DNA from 3 places in the Neobacillus sp. D3-1R genome. Region 3 is predicted to be linked to each of the others. Evidence: a T-box and tRNA genes for the amino acid it is inferred to sense, from the RefSeq annotation. Region 3 holds a T-box; the other regions hold tRNA genes.
What was found. A T-box is a leader RNA that pairs with one kind of tRNA and senses whether it is charged. The one in region 3 lies ahead of leuS (leucine--tRNA ligase), so its partner is inferred to be a tRNA-Leu.

Region 1 (10,374 bases), 2.2 Mb from region 3:
GCACCCCTCTATCGGGGTGGGAGACAGTGTCAGGTGGGCAGTTTGACTGGGGCGGTCGCCTCCTAAAGAGTAACGGAGGCGCCCAAAGGTTCCCTCAGAATGGTTGGAAATCATTCGTAGAGTGTAAAGGCACAAGGGAGCTTGACTGCGAGACCTACAAGTCGAGCAGGGACGAAAGTCGGGCTTAGTGATCCGGTGGTTCCGCATGGAAGGGCCATCGCTCAACGGATAAAAGCTACCCCGGGGATAACAGGCTTATCTCCCCCAAGAGTCCACATCGACGGGGAGGTTTGGCACCTCGATGTCGGCTCATCGCATCCTGGGGCTGTAGTCGGTCCCAAGGGTTGGGCTGTTCGCCCATTAAAGCGGTACGCGAGCTGGGTTCAGAACGTCGTGAGACAGTTCGGTCCCTATCCGTCGTGGGCGTAGGAAATTTGAGAGGAGCTGTCCTTAGTACGAGAGGACCGGGATGGACGCACCGCTGGTGTACCAGTTGTCTTGCCAAAGGCATCGCTGGGTAGCTATGTGCGGACGGGATAAGTGCTGAAAGCATCTAAGCATGAAGCCCCCCTCAAGATGAGATTTCCCATAGCGTAAGCTAGTAAGAACCCTGAAAGATGATCAGGTTGATAGGTCAGAGGTGGAAGCGCGGTGACGTGTGGAGCTGACTGATACTAATCGTTCGAGGACTTAACCAAAATATTTGGATATCCAAATAAGGCAAACTCGTTTTTACTTCTTCTAATACATTATCTAGTTTTGAGGGAACAAAAAGTTTTAAATTTCCTCTTGAAATTTTTCAGGAAAACATTATAATAAAATAGTGTCACTGAAAAAAGTCTGGTGGCGATGGCGAGAAGGTCACACCCGTTCCCATACCGAACACGGAAGTTAAGCTTCTCAGCGCCGATGGTAGTTGGAGGATTCCTCCTGTGAGAGTAGGACGTCGCCAGGCATAACATTGTTCCGCAGTAGCTCAGTGGTAGAGCATTCGGCTGTTAACCGAACGGTCGTAGGTTCGAGTCCTACCTGCGGAGCCATATTTTTTGGAGAGCTGTCCGAGTGGCCGAAGGAGCACGATTGGAAATCGTGTAGGCGGGTAACCCTGTCTCAAGGGTTCAAATCCCTTGCTCTCCGCCATTATAATATTTAATATGGCCCATTGGTCAAGCGGTTAAGACACCGCCCTTTCACGGCGGTAACACGGGTTCGAATCCCGTATGGGTCACCAATAAATGGAGGATTAGCTCAGCTGGGAGAGCATCTGCCTTACAAGCAGAGGGTCGGCGGTTCGATCCCGTCATCCTCCACCATATTACTCTATGCTATATGAACATAGAAAAGTTAATAAGGTAGATTTAATATTGTCGCGGGGTGGAGCAGCCCGGTAGCTCGTCGGGCTCATAACCCGAAGGTCGCAGGTTCAAATCCTGCCCCCGCAATTAGTTATTTTCAAGCATAGCTTGAAAATAATTTTGGTCCGGTAGTTCAGTTGGTTAGAATGCCTGCCTGTCACGCAGGAGGTCGCGGGTTCGAGTCCCGTCCGGACCGCCATTTATATTTTAATAATTTAATAATAAAACAAATTATGGCTCAGTAGCTCAGTCGGTAGAGCAAAGGACTGAAAATCCTTGTGTCGGCGGTTCGATTCCGTCCTGAGCCACCTTGATTTTTTTCTAAGTGTAAAAGTCTCCTTACATGCCGGTGTAGCTCAATTGGTAGAGCAACTGACTTGTAATCAGTAGGTTGGGGGTTCAAGTCCTCTCGCCGGCACTGTTTAAAATTAAATGGAGGGGTAGCGAAGTGGCTAAACGCGGCGGACTGTAAATCCGCTCCCTTGGGTTCGGCGGTTCGAATCCGTCCCCCTCCACCAAATCTTTTTCGCGATAGCGAAAATAGATATCCTTAAATTGCACTATGGAAAATAAGTAATTTATAATAGGGGTATAGTTTAAAGGTAGAACGAAGGTCTCCAAAACCTTTGGTGTGGGTTCGATTCCTACTACCCCTGCCAAATAATATGGCGGTCGTGGCGAAGTGGTTAACGCACCAGATTGTGGCTCTGGCACTCGGGGGTTCGATTCCCCTCGATCGCCCCATATTTATTTAAAAATATAAAATAATTGGGCTATAGCCAAGCGGTAAGGCATCGCACTTTGACTGCGACATGCGTTGGTTCAAATCCAGCTAGCCCAGCCATTTGCGGAAGTAGTTCAGTGGTAGAACACCACCTTGCCAAGGTGGGGGTCGCGGGTTCGAATCCCGTCTTCCGCTCCAATTATTTTGGCGGCATAGCCAAGTGGTAAGGCAGAGGTCTGCAAAACCTTTACCACCGGTTCGAATCCGGTTGCCGCCTCCATTTCTTAAATGAGTTGGATTGGGGCACTTTTATATTTTGCCGGGGTGGCGGAACTGGCAGACGCACAGGACTTAAAATCCTGCGGTAGGTGACTACCGTACCGGTTCGATTCCGGTCCTCGGCATTACAAAACTATTATTTAACCGCGCCGGTGTGGCGGAATTGGCAGACGCGCACGACTCAAAATCGTGTTCCTCTGGAGTGTCGGTTCGACCCCGACCACCGGTATCATTACATTAGTTAAATAAACTTTTTGAACAACGTTTCTTACACTTTGTAAGAAGCGTTTTTTATTTATCTAAATTACGACTCTTACCTGGTAAACAAGCAAATATAATAGGGTTAGATCTCTGTCATACGTTTAGCCATATACAGTTGCATGGCTAAATGTAAAAAAAGGTGCAGTAAATGGTTGAATTACAAATATGAGTCTTTCTTTCACATGATAATAGAAAAATAAAACCAATACCCTGATTACCCAAGGTATTGACCATTATCACTGAATATTTTCATTATCTTTTAGTCTAAATGAAATACATCACAGCGTGCTTTTAATAGATTTGCTTGTTCTTCTAGGTGGATACTTAGAGCTGCCAAGTTTTGTACAGATGCAGTTTGTTCTTCTATTGAGGCAGCAACTTCTTCAGCACCACTGGCAGTTTCTTGAGAAATTGCACTTATGGATTCAAAAGTTTGTATAACTAAATCTTTATTAGAAATCATGACATCCATTTGATCATGGACATTCTTTATAATTTCATAATTATTCTTAATATCTTTTGTAATCTCATGAAAAACTGTTTCCGTATTATTTACACCTTCTTGTTGAAGTTCAGTAACAGTATGTGTTTCCTCAATTTGTTGAATGGTGACGCCCATTTCTTCTTGCATTTCAAAAATCAACTTTTCTATATCTTGTAAGGATATTCCTGTTTGTTCAGCTAAAGATCTTACTTCTCCTGCTACAACCGCAAATCCCTTACCTGCTTCCCCTGCACGAGCAGCCTCAATTGCCGCATTTAAAGCTAATAAATTGGTTTGATTAGAAATTTGCGAAATGGTATTTATAATTGTACTGATATTTTTAGAGCGATTATCAAGCATGTGAATAGCTTTAACCATCGTATTTATTTTTTCATTTGTTTGTGTAGAATTTGTTCTTAAATGATCAAGAACATGTAAACCTTTTTCCGAAGTATTAATCATTAATTCTGAGTTCTCCATCATATGTTTCATTTGTTGGTCTAAATAATCAAATTGATCGCCTAGATTTTGGATGGATATTAAACATTTTTCAATAAGCTCAGATTGGTTCATTGTTCCAACTGAAATTTCTTGCATGGCTTGAGAAACTTCATCTGAAGTAACAGCGCTTTCATCTGCACTTTGAGATAATATATTAGAGGCTGATTTGACCTGCTTCGAAATAGTTGCGACCTCGACTATAGTCGAATGCAGCTCAGATATCATATGATTAAAGCTGTTTGTAAGAGATCCAATTTCGTCCTTTCTTGTTATAGTTGAACGAATGGTTAAATTCCCATTCTCAATTTCTTTCGCAGTTTTGGAAAGGTCGTTTAATGGTCTCGAAATTTTTCTAGATAAGACGATACTAGCAAGGATACTTAAGATTAATAAAATAATACTAGTAACAGCTAATGGGAATACAATTTTAGATGATTTCTTATTTAAATCTGAAATGTTAATACTGCCAGTGATTGCCCAATGAGTAGTTGGATTTTTTACCACTATCATTGATTTTTCTTCACCTTCATATTTAAAGTTAAAGTTTCCAACAGTCTTTAAATTATGTATCTGTGAAAAGAAGCTTTCATCTTTAATATTAGATCCAATAAGTTTTTTATTGGTATGGTATAAGACTTGTCCGTTTTCATCAATTAAAGACATCTCAGTGGAGCTAGCATCTTCCATGGCTTTTAGGGAAGCTACTAATTGTGTAATGGATAAATCAATAGCGACAACTCTAATTACCTGATTATCTTTTTCCATTGTTTTAGCAACAGTTACGACAACATCTTTTGTTTCAGCATCAACATAGGGTTCTGTCCAAATAACTTTTCCTCTATTTTTTACCGCATCTCCATACCAAGTCCTTGTTCGTGGATCATAGTCAGAAGGTACCTCCCAATCTGCAATGATCATTTCACCCTTATCAGTACCCATATAAATATCTGTAAGTGAAGAGTTTGCTGATTTTAAGGTACGCATGTAATCAATTAAAGCAGGTCGATCACTTTCATAATTCTTTATTTCAGAAGAGTTTCTAACTACTTCCAAGGTTTGAGTTGCACTGTTAAAAAACTGTTCAAAAGAGGCATTCGTTTGCTGATTTTGGTTTTTAACACTGTTAATCAATTCTTTTGACATAATCGATACAGATAATCCGTAGCTTATGTAAGAAATAAGAATGATAGAAATAAGTATAATAGCTAAAAATGGTACAAGAATTTGATATTTTATCTTTTTCTTCACAATTAACCTCCCAATTTTATAGATGAGACAAAAAACGACATATTTTATTATAACTAGGTATTAAGACCTACACAATGATATTTTGTACAATTTTGTAAAAAATGTTATATTTTTATACTAATTACTGAATATGTAATGTATTTTCTTTAAAAATAGATTTTTAATCACTTCTACTTAGGTTGACATTGTCTAATAACTTATGTAAAATAATTATTGTTCATTCGACAAATTTTGACTGTATTTTTGCGGGTGTAGTTTAATGGTAAAACCTCAGCCTTCCAAGCTGATGTCGTGGGTTCGATTCCCATCACCCGCTCCATACATATGTTAACCAACGCAGTGTTTCATTTTTATAAAAATGAGGCATTGCGTTTTTTTATTTCATTTTAATTGATTAGAAAATGTTGTATAAATACGTTTAAAATTATTCAAAAATACTTCCATATGAAGGTTGAAACGCTATATACTAAAGAAAAGGAAGGAGGATAGATTTGGATTATCATCAGAATCTTTGAAGGTGATAATCATAGAATATGAATAAAACAATTATCTTTCTATAATATTTATTCGCTAAAATCTCTTTATGTGGGTTATCAAATCGAAATGTAGTTTTGTAAAGCACTTATTTGTATTGTCTTTAAGAATGATATTCTACATAGCTAAATAATAAATGGAGGTCTTTTTATGTTAAAAGTACTAGTTTGGAATGAAAATCGCCATGAACAGAAGAATCCACAAGTAAGAGAAGTTTATCCAGAAGGAATACATGGCACCATTGCTTCATTTCTTGGAGAAGAAAATATTGAAGTCCGTACAGCAACATTGGATGAACCAGAGCATGGGCTATCAGACGATGTACTTAACGAAACAGACGTTCTTATTTGGTGGGGACATATTGCCCACAATGAGGTAAAAGATGAAGTGGTAGAAAAGGTAAAGCAAAGAGTTCTAGATGGTATGGGTTTAATTGTTCTTCATTCAGGTCATTTTTCTAAGATATTTAAAACCTTAATGGGAACTTCATGCGATCTAAAATGGAGAGAAGCAAGTGAAAAGGAACGTATATGGATTATTGACCCAAGTCATCCGATTGTAGAGGGCTTAGGAGAATATATAGAAATTGAGAAAGAAGAAATGTATGGTGAGCATTTTGATATTCCTGCTCCAGACCAATTATTAATGGTTAGTTGGTTTGAAGGCGGAGAAGTATTTAGAAGTGGTTGTACTTATCAAAGAGGCAAAGGGAAGATTTTCTATTTCCGACCAGGTCATGAAACATATCCAACTTATTATAATAAAGAAGTTCAAAGAGTTATCATCAATGCAGTCAAGTGGGCTGAACCAACTAAGCTTCCAAAGCCTGTTTATGGAAATGCAAAGGCATTAGAGGAAATCAAGGCAAAAAATTAGAATGGAAAGGGAGAAGTATTTATTATGAGTAAAATTAGAGTCGGTATCATTGGTTGCGGTAGTATTGCTACTCACCGTCATTTACCTGAGTACGCTAGAAATGAGCATGTAGAAATTGTTGCGGTTTGTGATATCGTTGAAAGCCGTGTTAACGAAGTCGCAGCGAAATATCAGGCAAAAGCTTATATAGACTTTAATGACTTAATAGCAGATTCCAATGTAGATGCAGTAAGCGTTTGCACTCCAAACTATTTACATGCACCGGTTTCGATTGCAGCATTGAATGCTGGTAAACATGTTTTATGTGAAAAGCCAATGGCAACTTCTCGTGAAGAAGCAGAAAAAATGATTGTTGCAGCAAACAAAAATGGTAAAAAACTAATGATTGCTCATAATCAACGTTTTGTTCCTTCCCATCAAAAAGCAAGACAACTTATAGCTAATGGGGAAATGGGAAAAATCTATAGCTTCCGAACTGCTTTTGGCCATGGTGGTCCAGAAGGTTGGAGTGCAGACGGTAAAGACAGCTGGTTCTTTAAAAAGGAAGAGGCTTTTATCGGGGCAATGGGCGACTTAGGTGTCCATAAGACTGACTTGCTACGATTTATACTCGGAGAAGAATTTGTAGAGGTCGGAGCATTCATCGAAACTAGTGCAAAAGAAAAGGCAACAGTTGATGACACTGCTGTATGTATTTTGAAAACGGAGAGCGGGATTATCGGTACATTGGCTGCAAGCTGGTCATATGTTTCCAAAGAAGATAATTCAACTATTATATATGGTGAAAACGCCATCTTGCGATTAGAAGACGATCCAAATTATTCGTTAATTGTTCAATATAAAAATGGTGAAGTTGTAAAATATGAGCTTGGAGCAATACAAACGAATGAATCTGGAGGACAAAAGAATTCCAAAGTCATAAGTCAATTTATCGATTCGATTGTTCACAATACAGAGCCTCCAGTTACAGGAGAAGAGGGTATGAAATCTCTTCAAGTGGTTCTTGCTGCACTTGAATCAAATGAGACTAAAAAAATAGTGAAATTCTAGCTTGAGGTGTAAAAGAATGCAAAAATTAAGAATGGGTGTAATCGGTGTAGGAGGGATTGCCCAAGGGCGTCATATCCCTACCTTTTTAAAGCTATCCGATCAAGTAACAATCGAAGCGATTAGTGATGTGAATGAAACTACTGCAAGAAATGTTGCTGAAAAGTTTAATATTTCAAATGTGTATTCAGATTACCGTGACATGTTCAAGGATGTGGATGCTGTTACGATTTGTACACCAAATAAGTTTCATGCAGAAATCACGATAGCGGCTTTAGAAGCTGGCCTTCATGTTCTTTGTGAAAAGCCAATGGCTATGACACCTGAAGAATGCCAGTCAATGATTGATGCTGCGGACAAATCTGGAAAAGTCTTAGCCATTGCTTACCACTATCGTTTTATGAAGGATTCACGTGCTGCTAAGCAAGTCATTCTAGAAAATGAAATTGGCCAGCCAATCGTAGCAAGGGCAAAAGCATTAAGAAGACGTAAAGTTCCTGGATGGGGAGTCTTTACAAATAAGGAACTTCAAGGTGGAGGAAGCCTAATCGATTATGGCTGTCATTTTATCGACCTGTCCCTTTGGTTACTTGGAAATCCTAAAGTAGTCGAAGTATCGGGAAGTACCTATAATCATTTAAGTAAGATGCCTGAACAACTGAATCAGTGGGGAAGTTTTAACCACGAAACCTTTGAAGTCGATGATCATGTTACTGCCTATATTAAATTTGATAATGGTGCATCTCTGCTTTTTGAAACATCCTGGATGGCGAATATCAAGGATGATGAAGAGAGTTTAAGTATTTCAGGTCTAACTGGTGGAATTGATCTTTTTCCATTCCAATTAAATCAAATGAAACACGGGATGTTACTAAACAGCGAAGCAAATTGGGTTCCTGGAGAAGATGACCCGAGCATACCTCAGGCACAAAACTTTATTAATAGTTGTTTAGGTTTAGAGGAATTGATTGTGAAACCAGAAGAGGCTTTACAAGTTTCACAAATCATTGATGCCATTTACAAGAGCAGTGAATCAGGGAAAAGTGTTAGGTTAATTTAATCTTGGATGGTTAAATAAAACCTTATTTGCTAATGAATAAAGGAAGGGAATCCTAGGATTCGCTTTCCTTTTTTAATCTATTATTTCAAAATTTCCTTCCCCGCCATGAATTTGTATAAACATATTCATGAGGGACTCAGTAAGCTTAGAACATTCATCTATATGTAAAGAAGGTCTTAAATAGACAATTTGTAGAGCAGAGGTTGTTTCTTCTGTTACTGGTGTTCGTGCTGAATCTACAAAAGGGCTGCCAAATGAACCTTCCTCATCGGAAGAAACAATTAACTGATGAACTGAGTTTTTTCTTCCATTTAAACCGAGATATTCCTCATTTTCGTTTCCTATTCTAATCGTGACATTTCCACTTATTTGTTTTGTATCATATACACCAATTGGGATTTGATACTGTAGAGAAAAGAAATTGTTTATATCGATCGCACTTTGGACCGATTCGATATAGTTTTGTTTTTTTATTCTTCTATATAATGCTTCAACGGAAGGACGATACCGATTTGGGTCTTTTCCTGTTTTTTTGAAAATTTGTCTCCATTCATTTATTCCCACTAGATCGGATACGTTTTTATCCTCTAAATCAAAGAAAATGGATTCTTGGAATAAACGTAGACGGCCTTTTAACATTTGTGGTGATTCGGAAACAACTATATTTTTATATTGAATAATGCCAAGTTTAAAATCCGGAATCAAGGTTTTAATCTCAGGGGAAATCTTTATTTCCAATCTTTCCACCTCCAAAAGTAATTAAAAATAGTTTATCATAGGAAGGTATGAATAAAAAAATAATAGAGTTCCATTGAATTCGTTCATTTATATTTTTTCAAAGGAGGGGTAGCTTTGAGCATCCAATCATTAAAAGAAGAAATTATTCAATATAGTAAAACCATAGGGATTGATAAGATTGGCTTTACTACCGCATCAACCTTCGATGAATTAAGAAATCGATTAATTCGTCAGCAGGAATTAGGATATCAATCGGGTTTTGAAGAGTCGGATATTGAGAAGCGAGTTAATCCTAGTTTGTTATTAGATAGCGCACAATCTATTATTTCGATTGCTCTAGCTTACCCTTCTAAAATGAAAATCCGTGTTCAAAGTAAAAAAGGCGAAAGACGTGGAATCTTTTGCCGTGCTTCATGGGGACAAGATTATCATCATATTTTAAGAGATCGCTTAAAGAAGCTGGAAGAATTTATTTTATCAAAGGTCCCTGAGGCAAAGTTGAAGTCGATGGTTGATACGGGAGAACTTTCTGATCGGGCGGTAGCGGAACGTGCCGGAATTGGTTGGAGTGGAAAAAACTGTTCCATTATTACACCTGAATTTGGTTCGTTTGTTTACTTAGGTGAAATGATTACGAATATTCCTTTTGAACCTGATAGTCCCATAGAAGACCAATGCGATGATTGTACACTTTGTATGGATGCATGTCCGACAGGAGCACTTGTTCAAGGTGGTCAATTAAATGCAAATCGCTGTATCGCTTTTTTAACACAAACGAAGGGTTTTCTACCAGATGAATTTCGCAAAGAACTAGGGAATCGAATTTATGGATGTGACACATGTCAGACGGCTTGTCCAAAAAATAAAGGTAAAAACTATTATTTTCATCCTGAAATGGAACCCGACTCTGAAATCGTTAAGCCATTGTTAAAGCCTGTTCTGCATATGAGCAATCGTGAATTCAAAGAGAAATTTGGGCCATTATCAGGCTCCTGGAGAGGCAAAAAACCAATCCAAAGAAATGCCATTATTGCACTTGCCCATTTTAAAGACGAGAGTGCAGTGGATGACCTTGTTGAATTAGTCAACAAAGATTCTCGACCAGTAATTAGAGGGACAGCCGCTTGGGCACTTGGGAAAATCGGGGGAGAACGCTCGAAGGAAGTACTTCAAAACGCTATGGAAAAAGAAACAGATGAAGATGCAAAAGTTGAAATTGAAAAGGGTTTATTCCTTTTACAAAAAATGGAATGATCGGATTACCGAT
Region 2 (10,374 bases), 1.1 Mb from region 3:
GCCTTGGCACTAGGAGCCGATGAAGGACGGGACTAACGCCGATATGCTCCGGGGAGCTGTAAGTAAGCTTTGATCCGGAGATTTCCGAATGGGGGAACCCACTGCTCGTAATGGAGTAGTATCTTTACCTGAATACATAGGGTACTGATGGCATACCCGGGGAACTGAAACATCTAAGTACCCGGAGGAAGAGAAAGCAAACGCGATTCCCTGAGTAGCGGCGAGCGAAACGGGACATAGCCCAAACCAAGAGGCTTGCCTCTTGGGGTTGTAGGACACTCAACATGGAGTTACAAAGGAACGGGGTAGATGAACAGATCTGGAAAGATCGGTCAGAGAAGGTAAAAACCCTGTAGTCGAAACTTCGTTCCCTCCTGAGTGGATCCTGAGTACGGCCGGACACGAGAAATCCGGTCGGAAGCAGGGAGGACCATCTCCCAAGGCTAAATACTCCCTAGTGACCGATAGTGAACCAGTACCGTGAGGGAAAGGTGAAAAGCACCCCGGAAGGGGAGTGAAAAAGATCCTGAAACCGTGTGCCTACAAGTAGTTAGAGCCCGTTAATGGGTGATAGCGTGCCTTTTGTAGAATGAACCGGCGAGTTACGATTACATGCAAGGTTAAGTTGAAAAGACGGAGCCGCAGCGAAAGCGAGTCTGAATAGGGCGAATGAGTATGTGGTCGTAGACCCGAAACCAGGTGATCTACCCATGTCCAGGGTGAAGTCCAGGTAACACTGGATGGAGGCCCGAACCCACGCACGTTGAAAAGTGCGGGGATGAGGTGTGGGTAGCGGAGAAATTCCAATCGAACTTGGAGATAGCTGGTTCTCTCCGAAATAGCTTTAGGGCTAGCCTCACGTAGTAAGAGTCTTGGAGGTAGAGCACTGTTTGGACTAGGGGCCCTCATCGGGTTACCGAATTCAGACAAACTCCGAATGCCAAAGACTTATCCGTGGGAGTCAGACTGCGAGTGATAAGATCCGTAGTCAAAAGGGAAACAGCCCAGACCACCAGCTAAGGTCCCAAAGTTTACGTTAAGTGGAAAAGGATGTGGAGTTGCTTAGACAACCAGGATGTTGGCTTAGAAGCAGCCACCATTTAAAGAGTGCGTAATAGCTCACTGGTCGAGTGACTCTGCGCCGAAAATGTACCGGGGCTAAACGTAACACCGAAGCTGTGGATTGACACCGTATGGTGTCAGTGGTAGGAGAGCGTTCTAAGGGCGTTGAAGCTAGACCGTAAGGACTGGTGGAGCGCTTAGAAGTGAGAATGCCGGTATGAGTAGCGAAAGATGGGTGAGAATCCCATCCACCGTATGCCTAAGGTTTCCTGAGGAAGGCTCGTCCGCTCAGGGTTAGTCGGGACCTAAGCCGAGGCCGAAAGGCGTAGGCGATGGATAACAGGTTGATATTCCTGTACCACCTCTTTATCGTTTGAGCAATGGGGGGACGCAGAAGGATAGGGTAAGCGCACTGTTGGATATGTGCGTCTAAGCAGTTAGGCTGGTAACGAGGCAAATCCCGTTACCGTGAAGGCTGAGCTGTGATAGCGAGGGAAATATAGTACCGAAGTTCCTGATTCCACGCTGCCAAGAAAAGCCTCTAGCGAGATAAAAGGTGCCCGTACCGCAAACCGACACAGGTAGGCGAGGAGAGAATCCTAAGGTGTGCGAGAGAACTCTCGTTAAGGAACTCGGCAAAATGACCCCGTAACTTCGGGAGAAGGGGTGCTTTTTGGGGTGAATAGCCTCGAAAAGCCGCAGTGAATAGGCCCAGGCGACTGTTTAGCAAAAACACAGGTCTCTGCGAAGCCGTAAGGCGAAGTATAGGGGCTGACGCCTGCCCGGTGCTGGAAGGTTAAGAGGAGGGGTTAGCGCAAGCGAAGCTCTGAATCGAAGCCCCAGTAAACGGCGGCCGTAACTATAACGGTCCTAAGGTAGCGAAATTCCTTGTCGGGTAAGTTCCGACCCGCACGAAAGGCGTAACGATCTGGGCACTGTCTCAACGAGAGACTCGGTGAAATTATAGTACCTGTGAAGATGCAGGTTACCCGCGACAGGACGGAAAGACCCCGTGGAGCTTTACTGTAGCCTGATATTGAATTTTGGTACAGCTTGTACAGGATAGGTAGGAGCCTGAGAAGCCGGAGCGCCAGCTTCGGTGGAGGCGTCGGTGGGATACTACCCTGGCTGTATTGAAATTCTAACCCGCACCCCTCTATCGGGGTGGGAGACAGTGTCAGGTGGGCAGTTTGACTGGGGCGGTCGCCTCCTAAAGAGTAACGGAGGCGCCCAAAGGTTCCCTCAGAATGGTTGGAAATCATTCGTAGAGTGTAAAGGCACAAGGGAGCTTGACTGCGAGACCTACAAGTCGAGCAGGGACGAAAGTCGGGCTTAGTGATCCGGTGGTTCCGCATGGAAGGGCCATCGCTCAACGGATAAAAGCTACCCCGGGGATAACAGGCTTATCTCCCCCAAGAGTCCACATCGACGGGGAGGTTTGGCACCTCGATGTCGGCTCATCGCATCCTGGGGCTGTAGTCGGTCCCAAGGGTTGGGCTGTTCGCCCATTAAAGCGGTACGCGAGCTGGGTTCAGAACGTCGTGAGACAGTTCGGTCCCTATCCGTCGTGGGCGTAGGAAATTTGAGAGGAGCTGTCCTTAGTACGAGAGGACCGGGATGGACGCACCGCTGGTGTACCAGTTGTCTTGCCAAAGGCATCGCTGGGTAGCTATGTGCGGACGGGATAAGTGCTGAAAGCATCTAAGCATGAAGCCCCCCTCAAGATGAGATTTCCCATAGCGTAAGCTAGTAAGAACCCTGAAAGATGATCAGGTTGATAGGTCAGAGGTGGAAGCGCGGTGACGTGTGGAGCTGACTGATACTAATCGTTCGAGGACTTAACCAAAACATTTGGATATCCAAATAAGGCAAACTTGTTTTTACTTCTTCTAATACATTATCTAGTTTTGAGGGAATAAGACTTTTTCACGTAAGTGAAAAGAGTTTACCTCAACAAAATAGTCTGGTGGCGATGGCGAGAAGGTCACACCCGTTCCCATACCGAACACGGAAGTTAAGCTTCTCAGCGCCGATGGTAGTTGGAGGATTCCTCCTGTGAGAGTAGGACGTCGCCAGGCTTAAAAATATGGAGGATTAGCTCAGCTGGGAGAGCATCTGCCTTACAAGCAGAGGGTCGGCGGTTCGATCCCGTCATCCTCCACCAAAGTTTTTTCGCGATAGCGAAAAGAACTTTCTTTAATTTTTTGCGATAGTAAAAAGATCTATCCTTAAAATTTATATATTATAAATTTACTTTTTTATGCCGGTGTAGCTCAATTGGTAGAGCAACTGACTTGTAATCAGTAGGTTGGGGGTTCAAGTCCTCTCGCCGGCACCACTTTTTTTTCGAACGAGCTATGTACTCAATCGGAATTCTGTGAGCCATTAGCTCAGTCGGTAGAGCATCTGACTTTTAATCAGAGGGTCGAAGGTTCGAGTCCTTCATGGCTCACCAAGTTTTTTTACGAAAGTAAAAAGAACTAGTTTTTTTACGACAGTAAAATAAACTATCATATGCGGGTGTGGCGGAATTGGCAGACGCACCAGACTTAGGATCTGGCGCCGCAAGGCGTGGGGGTTCGACTCCCTTCACCCGCACCATGTTTTTCAATACAAAAGAAATATACCATAAGATGCGGAAGTAGTTCAGTGGTAGAACACCACCTTGCCAAGGTGGGGGTCGCGGGTTCGAATCCCGTCTTCCGCTCCAAAGTAGTGCCGGGGTGGCGGAACTGGCAGACGCACAGGACTTAAAATCCTGCGGTAGGTGACTACCGTACCGGTTCGATTCCGGTCCTCGGCACCAAGTTTTTTTCGACAGAAAAAAACCAAGATATTTTTGATAACTTAAAGATAAGAATAAAATGCGCCCGTAGCTCAATTGGATAGAGCGTCTGACTACGGATCAGAAGGTTATGGGTTCGACTCCTTTCGGGCGCGCCATATGAACGGGAAGTAGCTCAGCTTGGTAGAGCACTTGGTTTGGGACCAAGGGGTCGCAGGTTCGAATCCTGTCTTCCCGACCATTAATTTAATCATATTAATTTCCTGGGGTCTTAGCTCAGCTGGGAGAGCGCCTGCCTTGCACGCAGGAGGTCAGGGGTTCGATCCCCCTAGACTCCACCAAAAAACTTATTGACAACTATTGATAATATTGATATTATATAAAAGTTGTCTCTGAAAACATTGTTCTTTGAAAACTAAACAACCAAACATTAACAAAGGTAAGGCTTCTATTATAGAAGTTTTAAAAAAAGCCAGAGTAAACTTTATGAGCTATATCAAACACTTTATTGGAGAGTTTGATCCTGGCTCAGGACGAACGCTGGCGGCGTGCCTAATACATGCAAGTCGAGCGAATCTTTAGGAGCTTGCTCCTGAAGGTTAGCGGCGGACGGGTGAGTAACACGTGGGCAACCTACCTGTAAGACTGGGATAACTTCGGGAAACCGGAGCTAATACCGGATAATCCTTTCTCTCTCATGAGGGAAAGCTGAAAGACGGTTTCGGCTGTCACTTACAGATGGGCCCGCGGCGCATTAGCTAGTTGGTGAGGTAACGGCTCACCAAGGCGACGATGCGTAGCCGACCTGAGAGGGTGATCGGCCACACTGGGACTGAGACACGGCCCAGACTCCTACGGGAGGCAGCAGTAGGGAATCTTCCGCAATGGACGAAAGTCTGACGGAGCAACGCCGCGTGAGCGATGAAGGCCTTCGGGTCGTAAAGCTCTGTTGTTAGGGAAGAACAAGTACCGGAGTAACTGCCGGTACCTTGACGGTACCTAACCAGAAAGCCACGGCTAACTACGTGCCAGCAGCCGCGGTAATACGTAGGTGGCAAGCGTTGTCCGGAATTATTGGGCGTAAAGCGCGCGCAGGCGGTCCTTTAAGTCTGATGTGAAAGCCCACGGCTCAACCGTGGAGGGTCATTGGAAACTGGGGGACTTGAGTACAGAAGAGGAAAGTGGAATTCCACGTGTAGCGGTGAAATGCGTAGAGATGTGGAGGAACACCAGTGGCGAAGGCGACTTTCTGGTCTGTAACTGACGCTGAGGCGCGAAAGCGTGGGGAGCAAACAGGATTAGATACCCTGGTAGTCCACGCCGTAAACGATGAGTGCTAAGTGTTAGAGGGTTTCCGCCCTTTAGTGCTGCAGCTAACGCATTAAGCACTCCGCCTGGGGAGTACGGTCGCAAGACTGAAACTCAAAGGAATTGACGGGGGCCCGCACAAGCGGTGGAGCATGTGGTTTAATTCGAAGCAACGCGAAGAACCTTACCAGGTCTTGACATCCTCTGACAACCCTAGAGATAGGGCTTTCCCCTTCGGGGGACAGAGTGACAGGTGGTGCATGGTTGTCGTCAGCTCGTGTCGTGAGATGTTGGGTTAAGTCCCGCAACGAGCGCAACCCTTGATCTTAGTTGCCAGCATTTAGTTGGGCACTCTAAGGTGACTGCCGGTGACAAACCGGAGGAAGGTGGGGATGACGTCAAATCATCATGCCCCTTATGACCTGGGCTACACACGTGCTACAATGGATGGTACAAAGGGCTGCAAGACCGCGAGGTTAAGCGAATCCCATAAAACCATTCTCAGTTCGGATTGCAGGCTGCAACTCGCCTGCATGAAGCTGGAATCGCTAGTAATCGCGGATCAGCATGCCGCGGTGAATACGTTCCCGGGCCTTGTACACACCGCCCGTCACACCACGAGAGTTTGTAACACCCGAAGTCGGTGGGGTAACCGTAAGGAGCCAGCCGCCTAAGGTGGGACAGATGATTGGGGTGAAGTCGTAACAAGGTAGCCGTATCGGAAGGTGCGGCTGGATCACCTCCTTTCTAAGGAATATAAGTGACCATCGGTCACAAAAACATTAAAATCTTTGGTGTTAATTGTTTGGTGTTTAGTTTTGAGAGAGCAATCTCTCTTGTGGCAATATATTGCTATTGCTACTTAATAGCAAAGGATATTGCTATTTTTGTTCCTTGAAAACTAGATAATCGTATAGAAGAAACCAAGTAAAAACCGAGTAAGATTGCCGTTTTAGTTTGTCTCTTATATTAAGTAAGAGAATTAACCTTTAGGTTAAGTTAATAAGGGCGCACGGTGGATGCCTTGGCACTAGGAGCCGATGAAGGACGGGACTAACGCCGATATGCTCCGGGGAGCTGTAAGTAAGCTTTGATCCGGAGATTTCCGAATGGGGGAACCCACTGCTCGTAATGGAGTAGTATCTTTACCTGAATACATAGGGTACTGATGGCATACCCGGGGAACTGAAACATCTAAGTACCCGGAGGAAGAGAAAGCAAACGCGATTCCCTGAGTAGCGGCGAGCGAAACGGGACATAGCCCAAACCAAGAGGCTTGCCTCTTGGGGTTGTAGGACACTCAACATGGAGTTACAAAGGAACGGGGTAGATGAACAGATCTGGAAAGATCGGTCAGAGAAGGTAAAAACCCTGTAGTCGAAACTTCGTTCCCTCCTGAGTGGATCCTGAGTACGGCCGGACACGAGAAATCCGGTCGGAAGCAGGGAGGACCATCTCCCAAGGCTAAATACTCCCTAGTGACCGATAGTGAACCAGTACCGTGAGGGAAAGGTGAAAAGCACCCCGGAAGGGGAGTGAAAAAGATCCTGAAACCGTGTGCCTACAAGTAGTTAGAGCCCGTTAATGGGTGATAGCGTGCCTTTTGTAGAATGAACCGGCGAGTTACGATTACATGCAAGGTTAAGTTGAAAAGACGGAGCCGCAGCGAAAGCGAGTCTGAATAGGGCGAATGAGTATGTGGTCGTAGACCCGAAACCAGGTGATCTACCCATGTCCAGGGTGAAGTCCAGGTAACACTGGATGGAGGCCCGAACCCACGCACGTTGAAAAGTGCGGGGATGAGGTGTGGGTAGCGGAGAAATTCCAATCGAACTTGGAGATAGCTGGTTCTCTCCGAAATAGCTTTAGGGCTAGCCTCACGTAGTAAGAGTCTTGGAGGTAGAGCACTGTTTGGACTAGGGGCCCTCATCGGGTTACCGAATTCAGACAAACTCCGAATGCCAAAGACTTATCCGTGGGAGTCAGACTGCGAGTGATAAGATCCGTAGTCAAAAGGGAAACAGCCCAGACCACCAGCTAAGGTCCCAAAGTTTACGTTAAGTGGAAAAGGATGTGGAGTTGCTTAGACAACCAGGATGTTGGCTTAGAAGCAGCCACCATTTAAAGAGTGCGTAATAGCTCACTGGTCGAGTGACTCTGCGCCGAAAATGTACCGGGGCTAAACGTAACACCGAAGCTGTGGATTGACACCGTATGGTGTCAGTGGTAGGAGAGCGTTCTAAGGGCGTTGAAGCTAGACCGTAAGGACTGGTGGAGCGCTTAGAAGTGAGAATGCCGGTATGAGTAGCGAAAGATGGGTGAGAATCCCATCCACCGTATGCCTAAGGTTTCCTGAGGAAGGCTCGTCCGCTCAGGGTTAGTCGGGACCTAAGCCGAGGCCGAAAGGCGTAGGCGATGGATAACAGGTTGATATTCCTGTACCACCTCTTTATCGTTTGAGCAATGGGGGGACGCAGAAGGATAGGGTAAGCGCACTGTTGGATATGTGCGTCTAAGCAGTTAGGCTGGTAACGAGGCAAATCCCGTTACCGTGAAGGCTGAGCTGTGATAGCGAGGGAAATATAGTACCGAAGTTCCTAATTCCACGCTGCCAAGAAAAGCCTCTAGCGAGATAAAAGGTGCCCGTACCGCAAACCGACACAGGTAGGCGAGGAGAGAATCCTAAGGTGTGCGAGAGAACTCTCGTTAAGGAACTCGGCAAAATGACCCCGTAACTTCGGGAGAAGGGGTGCTTTTTGGGGTGAATAGCCTCGAAAAGCCGCAGTGAATAGGCCCAGGCGACTGTTTAGCAAAAACACAGGTCTCTGCGAAGCCGTAAGGCGAAGTATAGGGGCTGACGCCTGCCCGGTGCTGGAAGGTTAAGAGGAGGGGTTAGCGCAAGCGAAGCTCTGAATCGAAGCCCCAGTAAACGGCGGCCGTAACTATAACGGTCCTAAGGTAGCGAAATTCCTTGTCGGGTAAGTTCCGACCCGCACGAAAGGCGTAACGATCTGGGCACTGTCTCAACGAGAGACTCGGTGAAATTATAGTACCTGTGAAGATGCAGGTTACCCGCGACAGGACGGAAAGACCCCGTGGAGCTTTACTGTAGCCTGATATTGAATTTTGGTACAGCTTGTACAGGATAGGTAGGAGCCTGAGAAGCCGGAGCGCCAGCTTCGGTGGAGGCGTCGGTGGGATACTACCCTGGCTGTATTGAAATTCTAACCCGCACCCCTCTATCGGGGTGGGAGACAGTGTCAGGTGGGCAGTTTGACTGGGGCGGTCGCCTCCTAAAGAGTAACGGAGGCGCCCAAAGGTTCCCTCAGAATGGTTGGAAATCATTCGTAGAGTGTAAAGGCACAAGGGAGCTTGACTGCGAGACCTACAAGTCGAGCAGGGACGAAAGTCGGGCTTAGTGATCCGGTGGTTCCGCATGGAAGGGCCATCGCTCAACGGATAAAAGCTACCCCGGGGATAACAGGCTTATCTCCCCCAAGAGTCCACATCGACGGGGAGGTTTGGCACCTCGATGTCGGCTCATCGCATCCTGGGGCTGTAGTCGGTCCCAAGGGTTGGGCTGTTCGCCCATTAAAGCGGTACGCGAGCTGGGTTCAGAACGTCGTGAGACAGTTCGGTCCCTATCCGTCGTGGGCGTAGGAAATTTGAGAGGAGCTGTCCTTAGTACGAGAGGACCGGGATGGACGCACCGCTGGTGTACCAGTTGTCTTGCCAAAGGCATCGCTGGGTAGCTATGTGCGGACGGGATAAGTGCTGAAAGCATCTAAGCATGAAGCCCCCCTCAAGATGAGATTTCCCATAGCGTAAGCTAGTAAGAACCCTGAAAGATGATCAGGTTGATAGGTCAGAGGTGGAAGCGCGGTGACGTGTGGAGCTGACTGATACTAATCGTTCGAGGACTTAACCAAAACATTTGGATATCCAAATAAGGCAAACCTGTTTTTACTTCTTCTAATACATTATCTAGTTTTGAGGGAACAAGACTTTTTCACGTAAGTGAAAAGAGTTTACCTCAACAAAATACAGTCTGGTGGCGATGGCGAGAAGGTCACACCCGTTCCCATACCGAACACGGAAGTTAAGCTTCTCAGCGCCGATGGTAGTTGGAGGATTCCTCCTGTGAGAGTAGGACGTCGCCAGGCAACTAAAGAACAACCCAACTGGGTTGTTTTTTTTGTGTTTCAAAGGCTTTGGATTTATGCTTAAAAGAGGCAGATACACTCCATATTCAGTCAAAATAATATCCTAGAAAGATTGCCCATCATCCTGATTATGATGGGCTTTTGATTTTTATGAACTTCATCAATTATCAATCCATCATTACTTTCTCTTTTTTAAACGGGAATTTCCTAAACTAGGTTTTGGTTTGGCTATTTTTGGGGAAAATAAGTGAATGTGGATTACTGTCAGTTGAATTTTTTTTATTCTTTCATGTATAATTATAGTCAAATATAGTCAAAGTCAGATTAGGAGGTGGTTAGATGAGGAATATATCTGACATCATTGAGAATTATCTGAAGCAAGTATTAGATATTAGTGATTCTGACTTAGTCGAAATCAAACGTAGTGAGATAGCAGATAAATTTCAATGTGTCCCATCCCAAATCAATTATGTTATAAATACCCGTTTTACAATTGAAAGAGGATATATCGTAGAAAGTAAACGCGGAGGCGGCGGATATATTCGAATCATGAAGGTTCAAACAGATGATCATGCGCATCTCATTGATCAGTTATTATCTCTATTTGGGAATCGAATTAGCCAAAGTAGTGCAGAGGATGTCATTTACCGCCTTGTAGGGGAAGAGGTTATTAATAATCGAGAAGCTAAAATCATGTTAAGTGTGATTGACCGTTCTGTATTATATATTGATCTTCCTTATCGCGACGAATTGCGTGCACGAATGTTAAAAGCCATGTTAACGACTTTAAAATATAAATAAGGTAAGTGGGTGAAAACATGATTTGTCAGGAATGTAATCAAAGACCAGCCACCCTACATTTTACAAAAATCATGAATGGGGAAAAAACAGAAACGCATCTTTGTGAAAAATGTGCCCAGGAAAAGGGTGAGATGTTTATGATGAATGGTGGTACATCCGCCTTTCCAATTCATAATCTGTTAGCAGGACTATTCAATGTAGAACATTCTTTCCCTCAACCTAAACAAGATGCTTTTCATCAAGAGGAGATTTTGC
Region 3 (10,374 bases):
TATCGTGACCGTTCCCCAATGTAGCATCCACTACAATATCACCAGGTACAACCGTTTTTTCGATAAGTGTTTTGGCGAACTGCAGTACTCGTTCAAGCTTCATGATTTGTTTTCACCCTACTTTGATAAAATTTACCTTGCCAGCTATTTCTTCTTTTTAGCTCTGCATCAATCGAATTTAAAACTTCCCATTTATTAACACTCCACATCGGTCCAATCATTAAGTCAATCGGACCATCTCCTGTAATACGATGAACGATCATTTCAGGTGGTAAAATCTCTAATTGATCACATACTAAATTCACATAATCATCAAATGATAAAAATTCGAGCATCCCTTTTTCATACTGCTTCACCATAGGAGTACCTTTGAGTAAGTGTAATAAATGGATTTTGATACCTTGAACATCTAGCTTGGCCACTTCTTCTGCTGTCTTCATCATCATTTCAGGGCTCTCAAGAGGCAGACCGTTGATAATATGCGAGCAAATACGAATTCCATGCTTTCTTAGTTTATTAACACCATCGATATAGCATTGAAAATCGTGGGCACGGTTAATTAGTAATGCTGTTCTTTCGTGAACGGTTTGTAGTCCTAATTCTACCCATAGGTAGGTTCGTTCATTTAATTCCGCTAAATACTCTACAACATCATCAGGAAGGCAATCCGGTCTTGTTGCGATGGATATACCCACTACTCCCTCTTGTTTAAGAACAGCTTCGAATTTTTCTCTTAACACACTAACTGGCGCATGTGTATTCGTAAAGGCTTGGAAATAAGCCATATATTTACCGTCTTTCCATTTATGATGCATTTTTTCTTTAATTTCATGAAACTGGGTTTCCAAGTCATCCACGCGATTTCCAGCAAAATCTCCGGATCCGGCAACACTGCAGAAGGTACACCCACCGTGTGCGACCGTACCATCACGATTAGGGCAATCAAAGCCGCCGTCTAAGGCAACCTTAAAGACTTTATGTCCGAATTCATGACGTAAATGATAATTCCAAGTGTGATACCTTTTATTGTCTGAGGCATATGGAAAAGGGTTTGTCTGAATCATGAGATCAGGCCCTCCTTTTTAAAAGTAATATCATATTTTATCATGATATGTTTGGTAATCCAATCGAATTAATCACACTTTCAATGTTAACTCCAATTTTGGAATCAATTAACTTTACGCATAAGTGATAGGAACTGCAGAGATGAACAAAATAAGATAGAAGCATTGCTTCTAAAATGAAATTCATTTTTAATGCTTAGGGAGGGTTATCCATGGCAACCCGTCAATCAATGGAAGACTTAATACAAAGATGTGAAGATGCAATTCGTTATGCTCAAGATCAATATCTTGATGCCAGCAAACAAGAACATTATACCGATGATCTATATACAAATGCACTTCAAGGCTTAGAGGATGTATTTAATGATTTAGCTGTTATGGCAAACAGTGCAAACTCTCAACAACGAGAACAACTACATCGGATGCGTCTTCAGCTCCAACAAGCCCAAAATAATATGATCTTACTTAGACATTAATGGGGAGGAACAAAAGTTGAAAAAACGCTCGAAGAAAAACAATCCGGAACAAAAAACACGAGATGGAATAAATAATCAAGATATTGAATTTGGTCAAGATTACGATGTCGTTAAAAAATCAAAGTATGCTTATGAAAACATGGGTAGTCAGCCTGTAAAATCAAAAATGCATCAAGAACAAGAACAAACAGGAAGAACAAGACACTAGGTTATTCAAGGAGGCCAATTGGTCTCCTTTTTAATTTTGGCAATGTTAGAGGTAATGTTGATTTTCTCTTAGTTACTATTTTATAGGACACAGAATCCGTTATTTGCATAAAAAAGTCGTATTTTCCTTGGTTATAGGACACAGATACCGTTATTCACCTTATTTCATTTGGAAAAGTCATATTTAGGTCAAATAACGGAACCACAGTCCTATAACATTAAAAAAACAAGCAATTTCCTAATATAACGGAACGTGTGTCCGTTAAAATTGATGGTTAAAAACCTTATGGATATTTGGGAGTAAAATTGCTAATTGGCAGTTTGTAAAATATTTTTGCACCAGAAAAAAATTATAGTTAACTTAGGTTATATAAAAAATGCCTTTGTTAATGAACATTGTTGATTGAAGCAGAAGCCGCGGAAACTTCGGTGTGAGTAAGGGTGAGGGAAAATCGTAGGCATAAACGCCGCGGAGGATTTCTGACCCCCCACTTAAAGCGAAGCGCTTGGAGCGGAAATCAAAAACTTCACTAGTTTTACCGATATTCCCCTTGTTCATATCACAATTTTAGAGCCGCTAAAAACGGAAAAAATCCAATTGGTTCCTGTGCCAGAATGTCATCAAGCTAAATAACCAATTAAAAACTTAAGCGCATTAACGTGCCGGGGGTCTGACCCCCGGCACGTTAATGCGCTTAAGTGAGTTTTCTTTCCAGTTTTAAATATATGTATAAAATCGTTGCACTTCGTGAGAAAAACCACTAAAATTGTTTTGGTGTTCGAAATAGTGAAGTGTAAAGGAGCGTTTTTCATGCCTCGTGCCTTATGGCTCTTAATCATTGGGATGGCAGTGAATGTAACAGGCTCTTCTTTTTTATGGCCTTTAAATGCAATCTATATTCATGACCATTTAGGTAAATCATTAACGGTAGCTGGGTTTGTTCTTATGTTAAATTCAGCAGCAAGCGTAGTAGGAAATTTGTTCGGTGGAAGTTTATTCGACAAAATTGGTGGATATAAATCGATATTATTAGGAATAGGGGTTACTCTTTTAGCATTAATTGGACTAACTTTCTGGCATGGTTGGCCAGAATATGTTATTTATCTAACGATTATCGGATTCGGTTCAGGGATGGTATTCCCTTCAATGTATGCGATGGCGGGTGTCGTTTGGAAAGAGGGAGGGCGTAAAGCCTTCAATGCCATCTATGTAGCACAAAATCTTGGAGTTGCAGTTGGTGCAGCTCTTGGAGGATTTGTAGCATCGTATTCATTTGATTGGATTTTCCTGGGCAATACAATTCTTTACGTTGTATTTTTCTTCATAGCACTTCTTGGATATAAAAACATTTCTCCAAATACTGGTGCCACAGCTTCTATTTTAAAAAATAGCCAGCGTATTAAAAATCATTCGAGACTTTATGCATTACTAATTCTTTGCTTTGGTTACTTATTATGTTGGGTTGCCTATGTCCAATGGCAAACAACAATTGCCGCATACACTCAAGAGATTAATATCACCATTGAACAATACAGTATACTATGGACGATCAATGGGGCAATTATTGTTTTAGGTCAACCAATCATGAACCAATTAATCAAAAGTGTAAAATCTGTAAAGTCACAGATTATGATTGGGACGATCATATTTGTTGTTTCCTTTGCGGTTGCAGCAAGTGCAGAGCAGTTTATGTGGTTTATTGCAGCTATGGCAATTCTTACAGTAGGGGAAATGCTTATATGGCCTGCTGTTCCAACGATTGCAAGCCAATTGGCACCTGAAGGAAGAGAAGGATTTTACCAAGGAATTGTTAATAGTACGGCAACGGGCGGAAGAATGATTGGTCCAGTATTGGGTGGACTATTAGTCGATATATATGGAATGTCTATGTTATTTACTGTCATGATTGGATTATTTGTTTTAGTCATTTTATCTACAGCCATCTATGACCGTAATATAAAAGAAAAAAAAGAGCTTAAAGCTGTTTAATAGTTTTAAAAAGCCTGTTTAATGACAGGCTTTTTTTATATGTATAAAATTGTCAGAAAAGTGTGATAAAATAAATTAGAGCTTAACACAGTTAAAGATGACAGAAGATTTTAGGAATATAGGAGGAATATTTTGATGGTTCAAGATAAGGTTGTATTTATAACTGGCGGAGCCCAAGGTATTGGTTATGAGATAGGAAAAAAATTTGCTTCCAATGGTGCAAAAGTAGTTTTAACTGATATGAACGAACAACAAGTGAAACAAGCCTCGCAAGAATTAAGAAATGAAGGTTTTGAAGCAATAGGCCTTAAATGCGATGTGACATCTGAGGAAGAAATAAAAAATTCCATCGAAGAGACGGTTTCACATTTTGGGAAATTAGATATTTTAATCAATAATGCTGGTTTACAATATGTGTCTTTTATAGAGGATTTTCCAACTGTAAAATTTGAGTTTTTAATCAAAGTAATGCTGACTGCACCTTTTATTGCCATTAAGCATGTCCTTCCCATCATGAAAAAACAAAACTCGGGCAGGATTTTAAATATGGCATCGATTAATGGTTTAGTTGGCTTTGCTGGTAAAGCTGCTTACAATAGTGCGAAACATGGTGTCATTGGTTTGACAAAGGTTGCTGCCTTAGAGGCTGCATCCTTTGGAATTACCGTTAATGCTATTTGCCCTGGATATGTGGATACACCTCTTGTACGAAACCAGCTAGCAGATCTTGCCCAAACAAGGAATGTACCCTTGGAAAAAGTATTGGAAGAGGTTATTTACCCACTAGTACCCCAGAAACGGTTATTATCTGTTGAGGAAATAGCTAATTATGCTGTTTTTTTAGCTAGTGATGGAGCTGCAGGAATAACTGGGCAAGCGGTTGTTATCGATGGAGGTTACACGGTTCAATAAAGAATTTATTGGAGTGTCTCTTTTTAGAGATGCTCTTTTTTATCAATAAATTTTTAAATGAAATGAAAAAGTTTGTTTAAAAAGAGTTTTTCGAGGTAATAATAATCAAGCAAGGTTCATTGCAATTTTGTGTATTTTTACAATCTAGGAGGCAACAAAAAATGGAACGTGGTAAAGTAAAATGGTTTAACAGCGAAAAAGGATTTGGATTCATTGAGCGTGAAGGAGGAGAAGATGTGTTTGTTCACTTCTCAGCCATTCAAGGTGAAGGGTTCAAGTCACTTGACGAAGGACAAGAAGTGACTTTTGACATTGAAAATGGACAACGTGGTCCACAAGCAACAAACGTTCACAAAGCTTAATAAACCAACGATAAACAGGCCCAAAGATTTGGGGCCTGTTTTTATTATTGTCTTTTTTGGTATATTCATGGTCTTAATTTGGAATATTACGGCTTATAGTAGCAAAATAAGGATGGATATTATGGGATTACCATTGTTTTTTGTTCTAACACTTTTGTTTACAATGATATTTTATTTTCAAAAAAAGTCATTAACACTCATACAAAATTCACTTGTCTTCTTAGTAGTCAATTTTTTAACAACCAATTATTTAACGATTGTGTCTTTAAATTTAAATTGGTTAAAAATAACAGAGGATCATTTTTTATTTATAGCTATTCTTTTATATAGAGATGTGATTATGCCTGTTATCATATTAATCTTTATTAATGCATTTTTTTATGTCATTACGTTAAAAAATAAACTATTTCTTTTCATACTCTCTTTCATCTTCGTACAGGTAATCGAGGTACTATGTACTTTTTTTGATCTAATTACATATATAGAATGGAATTATTTTTTCTCAGCGGCAACTCATACCTTATTTTTATTAATTGGCTTAGGTCTTTCTAAGGCTGTTATATATGCTGGTGAAAAGGGGCTAGGCTCATGATCATTATTTATGAAAAATCTTTTGATACAAATGAATGGTTTATCATCATATCGTTAATTGCACTAAATACATTAATACTCATAACGCCTAAACTTTTTTCTTTTGTAGAAGGGCTCGTCTATTATTTATTTGGCGTCTTCTTTGTCACCTTTTTTGACCACACCCTTAGTGTTATTCCTTGGGACTATTATGATGTAAACGATAATTCTAAGTTTCAATTTATGGACTTATTATCCTATATTATGAACGGACCTTATGCTTATTTTTTTGTATATCTATATTCGAAATTGAAAATTCATGATTTTACTACTATCCCTTATTTGGTTGTTTGGTCTGGTTTTTCTGTTTTATTAGAATGGGTTGGTTTAAATATAGGTTTGTTTCACTATGACAAGGGTTACTCCTTACGGTGGTCTTTTCCGATTTATATGACAGTACAAATGATTTTGATTTTTTTGCATCTTAAAATTAAAAAAAGTAGGAATAGGGCTATTTAAAATAGCTCTATTTTTTTGCATAATAAAGAAGATTGGAAGTTTTTAACACTGTGAGGATTAATCGATGTTTATTAAAATTGAAAGATTACAGGAAAAAGATACAGGAGCTTTATTTGAATTTGAAACGGTAAATCGGGCATTTTTTGAAACCCAAGTGCCTAGCAGGGGAGACAACTACTATGTTTTTGAGCATTTTAAAAGCATTTTAGTAGATTTATTACAGGAACAAGAAGATGAAACATCATTCTTTTACTTAATCAAAAATGAATTAAACACTATTGTGGGCAGAATCAATTTAGTCGATATTAATCGGGAAAAGAATATTGGGTTTATCGGATATCGAATAAGAGAAACATTTTTAAAAAAGGGAATTGCCACAAAAGCATTGAAACTTATGTTAGAAAAAGCTCCTAGCCTGAATGTATCTGAAATTCATGCCAAAACCACATATAACAAGATCGGATCTCAAAAGGTGTTAGAACATAATGGGTTCTTGCAAGACCTAGATATCCATGTCCAGATTACGTTCATTATGTTTGGAAATCTTAAATAAATCTGTCATTAAGAGTATCAATGGAGAAGCATTTGCATATACTGCATACTAAACTTTTAAAAGAAACATTCTTGCATAAAAAATAAAAATCGTCTACAATATGGTAAAATAATGATATCAACTATGATAAGGAATAGTAATGGTGCATAGCTTGAATTAGAGAGTTGACGGTCGGTGAAAGTCAACCAAGCACATCATGAACTCGCCTTTTGAGTTGCAAGTGTGAATGAACAGTAGTACTTGCCGTATGCCGCGTTAAGGTTGAATGAAGCGAGTGCATTTTGCACTAATGTGGGTGGTACCGCGGGAGATACATAATATCCTCTCGTCCCTTTTATAGGGATGAGAGGTTTTTTATTTGGAAAAATTAAGTTAGTCAATAAGAGTAGGAGGATCACAAATGAGTTTCAATCATCAACAAATTGAAAAGAAGTGGCAACAATACTGGGAAGAAAATAAAACCTTTAAAACGAGTGATGAAAAAGGAAAGCGTAAGTTTTACGCATTAGATATGTTTCCATATCCATCTGGGGCAGGATTACATGTAGGGCATCCTGAAGGCTATACAGCAACGGACATTCTTTCTCGAATGAAGAGAATGCAAGGTTATAATGTTCTTCATCCAATGGGTTGGGATGCATTTGGCCTTCCAGCCGAACAATACGCGATTGATACTGGGAATGACCCTGCAGAATTTACTGAAAAAAATATTAATACCTTCCGCCGCCAGATTAAATCATTAGGTTTTTCTTATGATTGGGATCGTGAAATTAACACAACAGATCCAGATTATTATAAGTGGACACAATGGATCTTTATTCAGCTTTATAAGAAGGGATTAGCTTATATTGATGAAGTAGCGGTAAACTGGTGTCCAGCGCTTGGAACCGTTTTAGCAAACGAAGAAGTCATTGATGGAAAAAGTGAACGTGGAGGACATCCAGTAGAACGTCGTCCAATGAAGCAATGGATGTTAAAAATCACGGCTTACGCGGACCGTCTAATTGATGACCTTGATGAATTAGATTGGCCAGAAAGCTTAAAGGATATGCAACGCAACTGGATCGGCCGTTCTGAAGGAGCGGAAGTAACCTTTGAAATTGATGGTCACGATGAAAGATTTACGGTATTCACGACTCGCCCAGATACTTTATTCGGTGCCACATATGCGGTATTAGCTCCTGAGCACCCTTTTGTAGAAAAAATTACTTCTGCTGATCAAAAGGACGCAGTTACAGCTTATTTAGATCAAATCAAGAGTAAGAGTGATCTTGAAAGAACTGATTTAGCAAAAGATAAAACAGGTGTTTTCACTGGTGCATATGCTGTAAACCCAACTAACGGTGAAAAGATGCCAATCTGGATTGCAGACTATGTATTAATGAGTTATGGAACCGGGGCAATCATGGCAGTTCCAGCCCATGATGAGCGTGATTATGAATTTGCTAAAAAGTTTGAGCTACCAATTAAAGCGGTAGTTGCTGGTGGGGATATTGAAAAAGAAGCATACACTGGTGATGGAGAACATATTAATTCAGAATTCTTAAATGGTCTAAATAAAGAAGAAGCTATTTCACAAATGATTTCTTGGTTAGGGGAAAAGGGAATCGGAACGAAAAAGATTACCTATCGTTTACGTGATTGGTTATTCAGCCGTCAGCGTTATTGGGGTGAACCGATTCCAATCATTCATTGGGAAGATGGCACCATGTCAGCTGTTCCAGAAGAAGAACTTCCATTAATGCTACCAGTAACAAAAGAAATCAAGCCATCTGGAACTGGGGAATCACCACTTGCTAATATCACGGAATGGTTAAATGTCGTGGATCCTGTAACCGGTAAAAAAGGTCGCCGTGAAACAAACACGATGCCACAATGGGCGGGTAGCTCTTGGTACTATATCCGTTATATTGATCCTAAAAATGAACAAGTCCTTGCAGATCCAGAAAAAGTAAAAGAGTGGCTTCCAGTTGATATTTATATCGGTGGTGCTGAGCATGCCGTACTTCACTTACTATATGCTCGTTTCTGGCATAAAGTTCTTTATGACTTAGGGGTAGTTTCAACAAAAGAGCCATTCCAAAAACTATTTAACCAAGGAATGATTCTAGGGGAAAATAACGAAAAAATGAGTAAGTCAAAAGGGAATGTTGTGAATCCGGATCATATTGTGGAAAGTCATGGAGCAGATACCCTACGTCTATATGAAATGTTCATGGGTCCTTTAGAGGCATCCATTGCTTGGTCTACAACAGGCTTAGATGGATCTCGTCGATTCTTAGATCGTATTTGGCGCTTATTTGTAGAAGAAAATGGGCAATTGAATCCTAAAATTCAAGATGGTGGAGATGCATCAAATCTTGAAAAAATTTACCATCAAACAGTGAAAAAGGTAACGGATGATATTGAAGGAATTCGCTTTAATACCGCTATTTCTCAATTAATGGTGTTTATCAATGAATCCTATAAAGCAACCGTTCTACCTAAGAGCTTTATGGAAGGCTTTGTTAAACTTCTATCTCCAATTGCTCCTCACCTTGCAGAGGAACTTTGGGAGAAATTAGGCCACTCAGGAACCATTACTTACGAAGCTTGGCCTGCATTTGATGAAGCGAAACTTGTGGACGATGAAGTAGAAATTGTTGTTCAAGTTAATGGCAAAGTAAAAGCTAAATTGATGGTTGCCAATGACGCTACAAAAGAAGCGCTTGAACAAATTGCTATGGAAGAAATCAAAGATCAAATTGAAGGAAAAACGGTACGTAAAGTAATTGCAGTTCCTGGTAAACTTGTAAATATTGTGGCAAACTAAGTAGTGTGAAATGCCAAATATTAGGCTGGCGCTTGTAGCCAGCCTTTTTAAAACTGAAAAGGAGTGTTTAATCATGGAAGAATTAAAAACCATTACTACTGAAGAATTAAAGAAAAAACTTGAATCTGGCGAAAAGCTAGATCTAATCGATGTACGTGAAGACGAAGAGGTAGCAACTGGAATGATTCCTGGAGCCAAGCATATCCGTATGGGCACCATCCCTGAAAACTTGCACCAATTAGACAAGGATAAAGAATATATCATGATTTGCCGCTCAGGTAATCGCAGCGGAAACGTTTGTCACTATTTGCAAGAGCAAGGTTATAAAGTTCGTAATATGGTCGGTGGCATGATGAACTGGTCTGGAGAAACGAAGTAGTCTGCTGGAGTATCAGTCTCGTTATGGAAAGTCGAGCATAAATTTAAGAAGTCGAGCATAAGTTTCGGAGAGTCGAGCATATGTTTCGAAAAGTCGAGCATAAGTCTTGGAAAGTCGAGCATAAATTTAAGAAGTCGAGCATATGTTTCGAAAAGTCGAGCATAAGTCTCGGAAACTCGAGCATATGTTTCGAAAAGTCGAGCATAAGTTTCGAAAATCCGAGCATAAGTCTCGGAATCTCGAGCATATATCTAAAAAAGTTGCTAATATATCATTACTTTTTAGATAATATAAGCTAAAATTTATGTTTTTCCAAAGAATTAATAATTTTCGACCCAATTTTCTCAAAAGAGCATTTCGTTTATGTTCAAATCATAAAAAATCTCACCCCGATTCCACTCGAATCGGGGTTTTTCATCCACTCTCTCCAATTTAAAAAATGAAATCTATCTCAAAATAAAGTAAACTAGTATAGAATTCTCTCCAAGGAGGTGCCCTTTTTGACATTAGGTCCACGTATATTAAAGACG

Region 1: it has a tRNA-Leu gene. The T-box ahead of leuS (leucine--tRNA ligase) is inferred to sense a tRNA for this amino acid. The anticodon was not compared.
Region 2: it has a tRNA-Leu gene. The T-box ahead of leuS (leucine--tRNA ligase) is inferred to sense a tRNA for this amino acid. The anticodon was not compared.

Annotation. Positions count from the first base shown of each region.
Region 1 covers NZ_CP197471.1:970,713-981,086, forward strand. The annotation lists rRNA gene ACSBPO_RS04775 (23S ribosomal RNA) at 1-698, shown strand, start outside; rRNA gene rrf (5S ribosomal RNA) at 840-955, shown strand; tRNA gene ACSBPO_RS04785 (tRNA-Asn) at 966-1,040, shown strand; tRNA gene ACSBPO_RS04790 (tRNA-Ser) at 1,049-1,140, shown strand; tRNA gene ACSBPO_RS04795 (tRNA-Glu) at 1,157-1,231, shown strand; tRNA gene ACSBPO_RS04800 (tRNA-Val) at 1,238-1,313, shown strand; tRNA gene ACSBPO_RS04805 (tRNA-Met) at 1,369-1,442, shown strand; tRNA gene ACSBPO_RS04810 (tRNA-Asp) at 1,478-1,554, shown strand; tRNA gene ACSBPO_RS04815 (tRNA-Phe) at 1,591-1,663, shown strand; tRNA gene ACSBPO_RS04820 (tRNA-Thr) at 1,701-1,773, shown strand; tRNA gene ACSBPO_RS04825 (tRNA-Tyr) at 1,790-1,873, shown strand; tRNA gene ACSBPO_RS04830 (tRNA-Trp) at 1,941-2,014, shown strand; tRNA gene ACSBPO_RS04835 (tRNA-His) at 2,024-2,099, shown strand; tRNA gene ACSBPO_RS04840 (tRNA-Gln) at 2,125-2,199, shown strand; tRNA gene ACSBPO_RS04845 (tRNA-Gly) at 2,203-2,277, shown strand; tRNA gene ACSBPO_RS04850 (tRNA-Cys) at 2,286-2,359, shown strand; tRNA gene ACSBPO_RS04855 (tRNA-Leu) at 2,398-2,483, shown strand; tRNA gene ACSBPO_RS04860 (tRNA-Leu) at 2,507-2,587, shown strand; gene ACSBPO_RS04865 (methyl-accepting chemotaxis protein) at 2,879-4,852, opposite strand; tRNA gene ACSBPO_RS04870 (tRNA-Gly) at 5,098-5,171, shown strand; gene ACSBPO_RS04875 (ThuA domain-containing protein) at 5,537-6,262, shown strand; gene ACSBPO_RS04880 (Gfo/Idh/MocA family protein) at 6,287-7,312, shown strand; gene ACSBPO_RS04885 (Gfo/Idh/MocA family protein) at 7,329-8,369, shown strand; gene ACSBPO_RS04890 (B3/B4 domain-containing protein) at 8,442-9,107, opposite strand; gene queG (tRNA epoxyqueuosine(34) reductase QueG) at 9,222-10,361, shown strand.
Region 2 covers NZ_CP197471.1:4,564,763-4,575,136, forward strand. The annotation lists rRNA gene ACSBPO_RS22945 (23S ribosomal RNA) at 1-2,908, shown strand, start outside; rRNA gene rrf (5S ribosomal RNA) at 3,025-3,140, shown strand; tRNA gene ACSBPO_RS22955 (tRNA-Val) at 3,151-3,226, shown strand; tRNA gene ACSBPO_RS22960 (tRNA-Thr) at 3,325-3,400, shown strand; tRNA gene ACSBPO_RS22965 (tRNA-Lys) at 3,442-3,517, shown strand; tRNA gene ACSBPO_RS22970 (tRNA-Leu) at 3,579-3,663, shown strand; tRNA gene ACSBPO_RS22975 (tRNA-Gly) at 3,698-3,772, shown strand; tRNA gene ACSBPO_RS22980 (tRNA-Leu) at 3,780-3,868, shown strand; tRNA gene ACSBPO_RS22985 (tRNA-Arg) at 3,929-4,005, shown strand; tRNA gene ACSBPO_RS22990 (tRNA-Pro) at 4,012-4,088, shown strand; tRNA gene ACSBPO_RS22995 (tRNA-Ala) at 4,113-4,188, shown strand; rRNA gene ACSBPO_RS23000 (16S ribosomal RNA) at 4,353-5,902, shown strand; rRNA gene ACSBPO_RS23005 (23S ribosomal RNA) at 6,148-9,084, shown strand; rRNA gene rrf (5S ribosomal RNA) at 9,203-9,318, shown strand; gene ACSBPO_RS23015 (CtsR family transcriptional regulator) at 9,658-10,119, shown strand; gene ACSBPO_RS23020 (UvrB/UvrC motif-containing protein) at 10,137-10,374, shown strand, end outside.
Region 3 covers NZ_CP197471.1:3,429,047-3,439,420, reverse strand. The annotation lists gene ACSBPO_RS17635 (class I SAM-dependent methyltransferase) at 1-103, opposite strand, end outside; gene ACSBPO_RS17630 (TIGR01212 family radical SAM protein) at 93-1,064, opposite strand; gene ACSBPO_RS17625 (YtzC family protein) at 1,277-1,540, shown strand; gene ACSBPO_RS17620 (glycogen biosynthesis protein GlgD) at 1,557-1,748, shown strand; gene ACSBPO_RS17615 (MDR family MFS transporter) at 2,559-3,737, shown strand; gene ACSBPO_RS17610 (3-hydroxybutyrate dehydrogenase) at 3,873-4,649, shown strand; gene ACSBPO_RS17605 (cold-shock protein) at 4,811-5,011, shown strand; gene ACSBPO_RS17600 (hypothetical protein) at 5,133-5,603, shown strand; gene ACSBPO_RS17595 (hypothetical protein) at 5,600-6,100, shown strand; gene ACSBPO_RS17590 (GNAT family N-acetyltransferase) at 6,165-6,653, shown strand; T-box leader at 6,768-6,989, shown strand; gene leuS (leucine--tRNA ligase) at 7,054-9,465, shown strand; gene ACSBPO_RS17580 (rhodanese-like domain-containing protein) at 9,539-9,844, shown strand; gene ACSBPO_RS17575 (FUSC family protein) at 10,345-10,374, shown strand, end outside.